2 regions of the Fundicoccus sp. Sow4_D5 genome follow, and region 1 is predicted to be linked to the other one. Evidence: predicted binding sites of a transcription regulator. Region 1 holds the regulator's gene; the other holds the start of a gene.
The links. Region 1 encodes HrcA, which represses chaperone genes, less so after heat shock. Its sites were predicted from a motif close to TTAGCACTCNNNNNNNNNGAGTGCTAA; they were not measured.
Positions count from the first base shown of each region.

Region 1 (4,488 bases):
GACATTTAGAACACGTAACCGGCTCTGTGCCTTCTTTAGCACCTGAACCATGACAGGTATGACATTCTTCTTTACGCTTGTATTTAATCGTTGTTTCTTTACCAAAAATTGCTTCTTCAAAACTGATATCAATCCGATATTGTAAATCGTTCCCTCTTTGTGGTGCATTTGGTCGTCTAGATCCACCAGATTGTCCACCAAAGAAACTTTCAAAGATGTCTTCGAAACCGAAGCCAGCAGCACCTCCGCCAAATCCACCACCACCAAATCCAGCACCAAAGTTAGGGTCATTGGCTGCATGACCATATTGATCATAAGCTGCACGTTTTTGAGCATCACTTAACATTTCATAAGCTTCAGTCACTTCTTTAAACTTAGCATCTGCATCCGCTGCTTTATTAATATCAGGATGGTATTTTTTTGATAATTTTCGGTAGGCTTTTTTTATTTCAACATCTGAGGCATCACGTGAGACACCTAGGACGTCATAATAATCTCTTTTATTCGCCATACTCTACCCCCTCGTATAAGTAATTCATTGCATACTTTATGCATAATCACCTTTGATAGAAAAGCCAAGGGCGTCTTTCACCCTTGGCTTTAATAGCAAAGACGCTAGTTAACATAAAATTAGTCTTCGTCAACTTCTTCAAAGTCAGCATCTACAACATCATCAGCTGAACCTGAAGCGTCAGTTGCATCTTCAGCTCCTTCAGCAGCTTGTGCTTCTTGAGCAGCTTGTTCGTATAACTTAATAGTTAAGTTTTGAACAACCTCATTTAATGCATCACGTTTAACTTTCATATCTTCTAAATCATTTGCTTCAACCGCAGCTTTTAAATCATCACGTGCAGCTTCAGCTTGTTTAATTTCTTCTTCAGATACTTTATCTTTTAATTCGCCTAACGTTTTATCAGTTGTAAAGATTAATTGATCCACTTCATTACGTAAGTCTGCTTCTTCACGACGAGCTTTATCCGCTTCAGCATTTGCTTCTGCATCTTTAACCATACGGTCGATTTCTTCGTCTGTTAAACCTGATGAAGATTTGATTGTAATTGTTTGTTCTTTCTTAGTACCTAAGTCTTTGGCACTTACGTTAACGATACCGTTTTTGTCAATGTCGAATGTTACTTCGATTTGTGGCACACCACGCGGTGCAGATGGGATATCCGTTAATTGGAAGCGACCTAAAGTTTTGTTGTCAGCTGCCATTTGACGCTCACCTTGCAATACATGAACATCTACTGCTGGTTGGTTATCAGCTGCTGTTGAGAACACTTGTGATTTACTTGTTGGAATTGTCGTGTTACGGTCAATTAATTTAGTAAACACGCCACCCATTGTTTCGATACCTAATGATAATGGTGTAACATCAAGTAATACGATATCTTTCACATCTCCAGAGATTACTCCACCTTGGATTGCTGCACCCATTGCAACTACTTCGTCAGGGTTCACTGATTTGTTTGGTTCTTTACCTGTTTCTTTACGTACTGCATCAACAACTGCAGGAATACGTGTTGAACCACCAACTAAAATAACTTCGTTAATTTCTGATTGTGATAAACCAGCATCTTTTAATGCTTGACGAACTGGCCCTTTAGTTCTTTCAACTAAATCATGTGTTAATTCATCAAATTTAGCACGAGTTAATGAAATTTCTAAGTGTAATGGACCAGCATCTGAAGCAGTGATGAATGGTAAGCTGATTTGAGTGCTTGATACACCTGATAGGTCTTTTTTAGCTTTTTCAGCTGCGTCTTTTAGACGTTGTAAAGCCATTTTATCATTAGATAAGTCAACGCCGTTTTCTTTTTTGAATTCTGCTACTAAGTAGTCGATGATTTTCTCGTCGAAGTCATCTCCACCTAATTTATTATCACCAGCAGTTGATAATACATCAAAGACTCCGTCACCTAATTCAAGGATTGACACGTCAAATGTACCACCACCTAAGTCGAATACTAAGATTCTTTCTTCAGCATCAGTTTTATCTAAACCGTAAGCTAAAGCGGCAGCCGTTGGCTCGTTAACAATACGTTCTACTTCTAAACCTGCAATACGACCAGCATCTTTAGTTGCTTGACGTTGTGCATCGTTAAAATAAGCTGGAACAGTGATAACAGCTTTTTCTACTTTTTCACCTAAGTAATCTTCTGCGTAGCTCTTTAAGTGTTGCAAGATCATTGCTGAAATTTCTTGTGGTGTGTAGTCTTTGCCATCCATTTCAGCTTTGTAGTTGCCCTCACCAATGTGACGTTTAATTGAGCTTACTGTATGTGGATTAGTCACTGCTTGACGCTTAGCTACTTCACCAATTTGAATTTCGTCATTTTTAAAAGCGACAACTGAAGGTGTCGTACGGTTACCTTCTGGGTTTGGAATAATTTTTGCCTCTCCACCCTCTAAAACAGCAACCGCAGAGTTAGTTGTACCTAAGTCAATACCAATAATTTTTGCCATAATTTGTTTCCTCTTTTCTTAAATTGTTTATTTATATACGTTTACGCTGATACAATGACCATAGCCGGACGAATGACACGGTCATCTAGTAAATAACCTTTTTGTAATACATTCACGACAACATCGCTTGCTTGCCCTTCTTCTGCCGGCATCGTGCTGACTGCTTGGTGGAAGTTTGGATCAAACGCTTCATTCAACGGATCGATTACAGTCACTTTTTCACGTTCTAGCGCAGTAATTAGTTGCCCATGAACCATTTCGATTCCTTTTTTTAGTGTTAAAGCATCTTCACTTGTTACTTCCGTTGCTAGAGCACGTTCAAAGTTATCGACAACTTCCAGTAGATTTGTAGCTAAACTTTGCGAACGATACTTCGCTGCGTTTTGACGCTCACGTGTATTCGTACGTTGCATATTTGAAATTTCAGCTTGTAGACGTAATACTCTGTCTTCTAGAGCTTCATTTGCTGCAGTAAGTTCAGCTAAGTCATCTTTTTTAGCATCTGTCTCATCTTCTGTTGTAATTGTTTCAGTCGTTTCATTTGCAATTTCCTCTTCTGATTCGATGCTATCTGTTTCAAATAGTGTCTCATCTTTTACAGTAGAGTCCTCGACATGTTTGTTTTCTTCTGTCAATTTTCTACCTCCTCATTTTATATAGTCGTTTAACTAGTAATTGGATAATTCTGTAATCATTTTCTCCATTAAGCCGATAATACGGTGATAAGGCATGGTTGTGGGGCCAATCAGACCCAATGTGATTTCTTGATTTTGTTGTTGAAACTTCCCTGTTACCATACTAAGATTTGCTATCCCATAGGGCGACATATCCGCTCCGAAAAGAACTTCAATTCCTTGATTCCGATTTTCAAGCATATCATACATACTGGCAGAACCATCCACCATCGTAAATAATTTCTTTAAATCTTCTGAGTCTGTTTGGGGCTCTATAAAATCAAATAAATTGTTTTTACCACCAATATGATATTGGCGCCCTTTCAAACTATGAAGAGTTTTCTCAGCTAAGGGAGAAAAATCAAATTGATATGAAACTGCTCGTTGAGTTAGTAATGGTATCGTCAGTTTTAAGCGATGGTAAACATCTTCAATACTTGTTCCTATTAACTCATTGTTGACTATTTCTGAAGCCTTCATCACCATTTCTTTAGTTACTGGATAAAGCGTGACGAACAATTGAGTTTCGACACGGCCTCCGTCTGTAATCATAATAGCAATTAAGTTCTTCTCATTTAGATAAACAAGCTTAAACTCTTTCAGATGATGGGAGTCATTGCTCTGTCCTAAGACAACAGCTGTATAACCTGTTAAAGAAACCAGAATATCGGCAGCCATTTGAGCTAACTGTAAATCATCTGCTTGGCGTTCATGAAATAATTCGGCAATTGCATGATCATCTTCTTCTAAGACTTTCATCTCATCTTCGTGATGGATTAAGCGGTCAACATAATAACGATAGCCACTGAAAGATGGAATTCGACCACTTGAAGTGTGTGCTTTCCTCAGCAATCCTTCTCTTTCCAAAACGACCATATCATTTCGAATGGTTGCTGGACTGACGTTTAGAAGACTCTCTCTTAACAAAGTTTTAGAACCAACGGGTTCTTCAAACTCACTATATAATCTAACGATTAAGTAAAGAACTTGCCTTTGCCTCGGTGTTAACATGTAGATTCGCTCACCTCACTTTGGTTTAGCACTTAAATTATAGGAGTGCTAACATCTATTATATTACACGCTATTCTGGGGCATGTCAAGGCTTTTTCTTCAAATAATACAAAAAACTAGCACTCTTACATAAAGAGTGCTAGCCCGCTGGATCAATAGATACATTTATTTTATATCAGTTCATTTTACAACGTTTAACCAGCCGATGAGTTCGCGAAATACGGTATCTGCGAGAAACAACCCACGATTAGTTAAACGAACAGTCTCTCTTTCAATTATCATTAATTCTTGCGCTACTTGCTTATTAAAAAACTCCCCAAATAATTCAAGCGCTGAA
Region 1 is NZ_JBQKLF010000001.1:522,165-526,652, reverse strand. Features, by position in the region: gene dnaJ (molecular chaperone DnaJ) at 1-511, opposite strand, end outside; gene dnaK (molecular chaperone DnaK) at 631-2,466, opposite strand; gene grpE (nucleotide exchange factor GrpE) at 2,508-3,101, opposite strand; gene hrcA (heat-inducible transcriptional repressor HrcA) at 3,135-4,151, opposite strand; gene hemW (radical SAM family heme chaperone HemW) at 4,332-4,488, opposite strand, start outside.

Region 2 (4,488 bases), on a different contig from region 1:
GTACAAAATTTTCCACTAATGCATTTAAGCTATCTTGGGATTACCCCCGCCCATGCGGGAACAACACTAAAAATCCTTTATATAGCCTCATTTGTTCATTAATATAGCCGTAAAATCATTCACCTCTAAATGAATGCGCTTTCCTACATATTGGTTTATCACATCTTTTAGTTATTTAGTTGGTAATAGTCTTATACTTCAAAATTTTTTATGCTTGTTCAATCCAAAAATCCTCCACCCATTTCTAGGTGGAGGTTAATTAATCATGTTCTGTCTAAATGTCTTACATCATGCCGCCCATGCCACCCATGCCGGCTGCGCCTGCTGATGGATCTTCTGGAACTGGAATTTCTGCGACGACTGCTTCAGTTGTTAATAATAATGCTGCTACTGAAGCGGCGTTTTGTAAGGCTGAACGAGTGACTTTTGTTGGGTCAACGATTCCAGCGTCGATTAGGTTCTCGAATACATCTGTCATAGCGTTGTAGCCGATGCCTTTTTCAGAACGTTTGACTTCGTTCACGACCACTGCGCCTTCTTTACCGGCGTTGATTGCGATTTGACGTAATGGTTCTTCAAGGGCGCGAGTAACGATGCGAACCCCTGTTGCTTCGTCATCAGTACTTGTTTCAGTTTCAGCAACGGCTGCTTGTACTTCGATTAAAGCAGATCCACCACCAGAGACGATCCCTTCTTCAACTGCTGCACGCGTTGCGTTTAAAGCATCTTCGATACGTAATTTACGTTCTTTCTGCTCAGTTTCAGTAGCTGCTCCAACTTTAACGACAGCCACACCGCCTGATAATTTAGCTAAGCGTTCTTGTAGTTTTTCACGGTCAAAGCTAGAGGTTGTTTCTTCAGCTTGCGCACGGATAATTGCGACACGGTCTGCGATAGCTTTCTTTTCACCAGCACCTTCAACAATCGTTGTATTGTCTTTAGTTACTGTTACTTTACCTGCATTGCCTAAGTGTTCAACTGTTGCGTCTTTTAATTCAAAGCCTAGTTCTTCAGAGACAACCGTTGCACCTGTTAGAATCGCGATATCTTCTAGCATCGCTTTACGACGGTCACCGAAACCTGGTGCTTTAACAGCCACAACATTTAACGTACCGCGTAGTTTATTTAAGACAAGAGTTGGTAATGCTTCACCTTCAATGTCTTCAGCAATAATTAATAGTGGACGGCCTGATTGCATGATGTTTTCTAATAAAGGTAACACATCTTGGATGTTGACGATTTTACGGTCTGTAATCAAGATTAACGGATTATCTAAATCAGCTACCATTTTTTCATTATCAGTTACCATGTACTGTGATAAGTAACCACGGTCAAATTGCATTCCTTCTACCACTGAAAGTTCAGTTTCGATGGATTGCGATTCTTCGATGGTAATGACGCCATCTTTCCCCACTTTCTCCATTGCTTCAGCAATCAATTCACCGATTGCTTCGTCACCAGATGAAACAGCGGCTACTTGAGCAATCGATTCTTTAGATGAAACAGGTACAGATAGTGCTTTAAGTGCATCTACTGCTACTTTAGTTGCTTTTTCGATTCCGCGGCGAATGCCAACTGGGTTAGCACCTGACGTCACGTTTTTCATTCCTTCACGCGCAATGGCTTGTGTTAGGACGGTTGCTGTCGTTGTTCCGTCTCCGGCTACGTCGTTTGTTTTAGAGGCAACTTCCATGACTAATTGAGCACCCATGTTTTCAAAACGGTCTTCTAATTCAATCTCACGAGCGATTGTGACACCGTCGTTAGTGATTTGTGGTGAACCGTAAGTTTTGTCTAATACCACGTTACGACCTTTAGGGCCTAATGTCACTTTCACTGTATCCGCTAATATGTCGACACCTTTTAATAAAGCTTCACGTGCGTCTTCTGAGAATTTTAATTCTTTTGCCATATCTTTCGTTCACTCCTTGAAAAAAATTTGGTTTGACTAGCTGTGCTAGTTGTTAATACATTATATAATTGAGATTTATGCTAAGACTGCTAAAAGGTCATCTAATTCAATAATTAAATACGTTTCACCTTGGTCCGTTACTTCAGTTCCTGTGTAAGATTTAAAGATAACTTGATCACCGACAGCTACACCATCTTCTGCTTCGATGCTAGGTCCGACTGCAATGACTTCACCAATTTGTTGCTTTTCTTTTGCTGAGCTCGGAAGTACTAAGCCTCCAGCTGATTTTTCTTCAACTTCAGCAACTTTAATGATAACGCGTTCTCCTAAAGGTTTTAACATTACGTTCCCTCCAAATTCTTTTTTGATTGGTTAGCACTCCTTTCGAGCGAGTGCTAACTACATTGTTTATTTTAGTCTACTCAGACAAAAAAAGCAAGTATTTCTTTGACGTTTTTTGACATTCTTTCTTTTTCTCACTTCTTAACGCACATTATACATTCATGAACAGTTCGTGTCGCTTACAGGTTTAGCAGCTTTTCTCTATCAACTATTAGCTAGCAAGGATCACACTCATTCTCTTAATATTTGCTCTTAGTTTTTTTAAGCAGATATTAAACAGCCTGTCGTACCATGAGAATTCCTCAGAGTGCGACAGGCTGTCATTCGTTTCCTAGTTTATTGGCTTATTAGGCGAGTAATCGGTTACGTTTAGCGATTAACCGACAGAACCTTCCATTGAATAAGCTATCAATCGGTTGAGTTCGACCGCATACTCCATTGGCAACTCTTTGGTAAAAGGTTCGACAAAGCCCATCACCAACATACCAGTGGCTTCTTCTTCGGATAGCCCGCGGCTCATCAGGTAGAACAGTTGCTCTTCTGAAATACGCGAGACTTTCGCTTCGTGCTCGAGTGAGATGTTTCCATTATGAATCTCATTATAAGGAATCGTATCCGATTTCTATAATTCATCCATAATAATCGTATCACATTCAATATTCGAGATGGACCCTTGTGAATTTTCACCAAAATAAACCTGTCCGCGGTAATTGACTTCGCCACCATCTTTGGCAATCGATTTAGACACGATCGAACTTGACGTATTGGGCGCTTGATGGATCATCTTGGCGCCGGTATCTTGAATTTGGCCAGCTCCTGCAAAGGCGACCGACAACATGGTGCCACGCGCCCCCTCACCTTTAAGGAAGACACTCGGATATTTCATGGTGACTTGCGCCCCAAGGTTGCCATCCACCCATTCCATGACACCGCCAGCATAGGCATGAGCGCGTTTGGTCACTAAGTTATAAACGTTGTTCGACCAGTTTTGAATAGTGGTGTAGCGGCAATAAGCGTCTTTATTCACGATAATTTCGACGATCGCCGCATGTAGGGAAGCCGTCGTATAGGTCGGCGCAGTACAGCCTTCGACATAATGAATACTCGCGCCCTCGTCGACAATAATCAGCGTGCGTTCAAATTGACCCGATCCCTCATTATTAATTCTAAAATAAGTCTGCAGTGGAATATCACACCGCACTCCTTTGGGCACATAAATAAACGTTCCACCACTCCAAACGGCGCCGTTTGAACGCGCTGATTGCGATGGGAATTGGGGCAGTTTGCCAGGGGGTGGCCACGCTCGCTTTTTCAAACAGTCGCCAACAACCGCATCATCACGCCATCCTTACTCGGTTTCGAGGCGCTCCACTCGCTCATCCAAACGGGGCTCTTGTTCTTTGGTGGCCTACCAGTTTTATTAGCTTTCAGTGGCAACGGCGCCTTCTTGCTGCAAGTCGGCTTGATGATTGGTCTGTCGCTAGTGTTATATAGTCGTCTCTTGAGTGGCGCACGGCAAAATTTGCAATTATTATTGTTAGTTGGCATTGTGCTAGGTACAGCCTTGCGCAGTTTATCTACCTTTATGCGCCGCTTATTGGATCCGGCTGAATTCGACATTCTGCAAGCGCGTTTGTTCGGTTCAGTCAACAATGCTGATCCAGAGAGCTTTCCAATTGCGATTGTTTTAGTTGTCGCCGCCATTGGCTGGCTCTTGTCATCATCCAACTGCATGAACACCATGAGACTCAAACCTGCTATCGCTATCATCCTGGGGATCAAGTATCGATATTGTGTCATCAAGATTCTAGTGATAGTTGCGATTTTGATGAGCGTCTCAACTGCCTTGCTCGGTCCTATCACTTTCTTGGGCTTCCTGGCAGCCAGCTTAAGCTATCAAATTGTCCCTACCTTTGACCACCGCTACCAATTCCCTGTCGTCATCTTGCTGAGTTATTGCATCTTGACTGGCGCCTATTTCATGATGTATCACGTTTTCAACGCTCAAGGCGTCGTGAGCCTCATCATCGAACTTGTTGGCGGTCTCACCTTCTTAGCACTCCTAATGAAAAGAGGTAAAACATGATAGAATTAAACACCGTATCCAAATATTATACTAAGTCGCGCGGCGTCGGCCCGTTAACACTCAACATCCCCCAGGCCGGCTTAACATCACTGATTGGTCCAAACGGTGCCGGAAAATCTACGATGTTACTGATGATTGGACGCTTGTT
Region 2 is NZ_JBQKLF010000011.1:43,392-47,879, reverse strand. Features, by position in the region: gene groL (chaperonin GroEL) at 284-1,912, opposite strand; gene ACTQ45_RS11475 (co-chaperone GroES) at 1,988-2,254, opposite strand; partial or broken gene sufB (Fe-S cluster assembly protein SufB) at 2,631-3,506, opposite strand; gene ACTQ45_RS11465 (iron chelate uptake ABC transporter family permease subunit) at 3,516-4,340, shown strand; gene ACTQ45_RS11460 (iron ABC transporter ATP-binding protein) at 4,337-4,488, shown strand, end outside.
Region 2: a site for HrcA is predicted at 2,285-2,311, ahead of ACTQ45_RS11475 (co-chaperone GroES). Genes of this name have one in related genera too.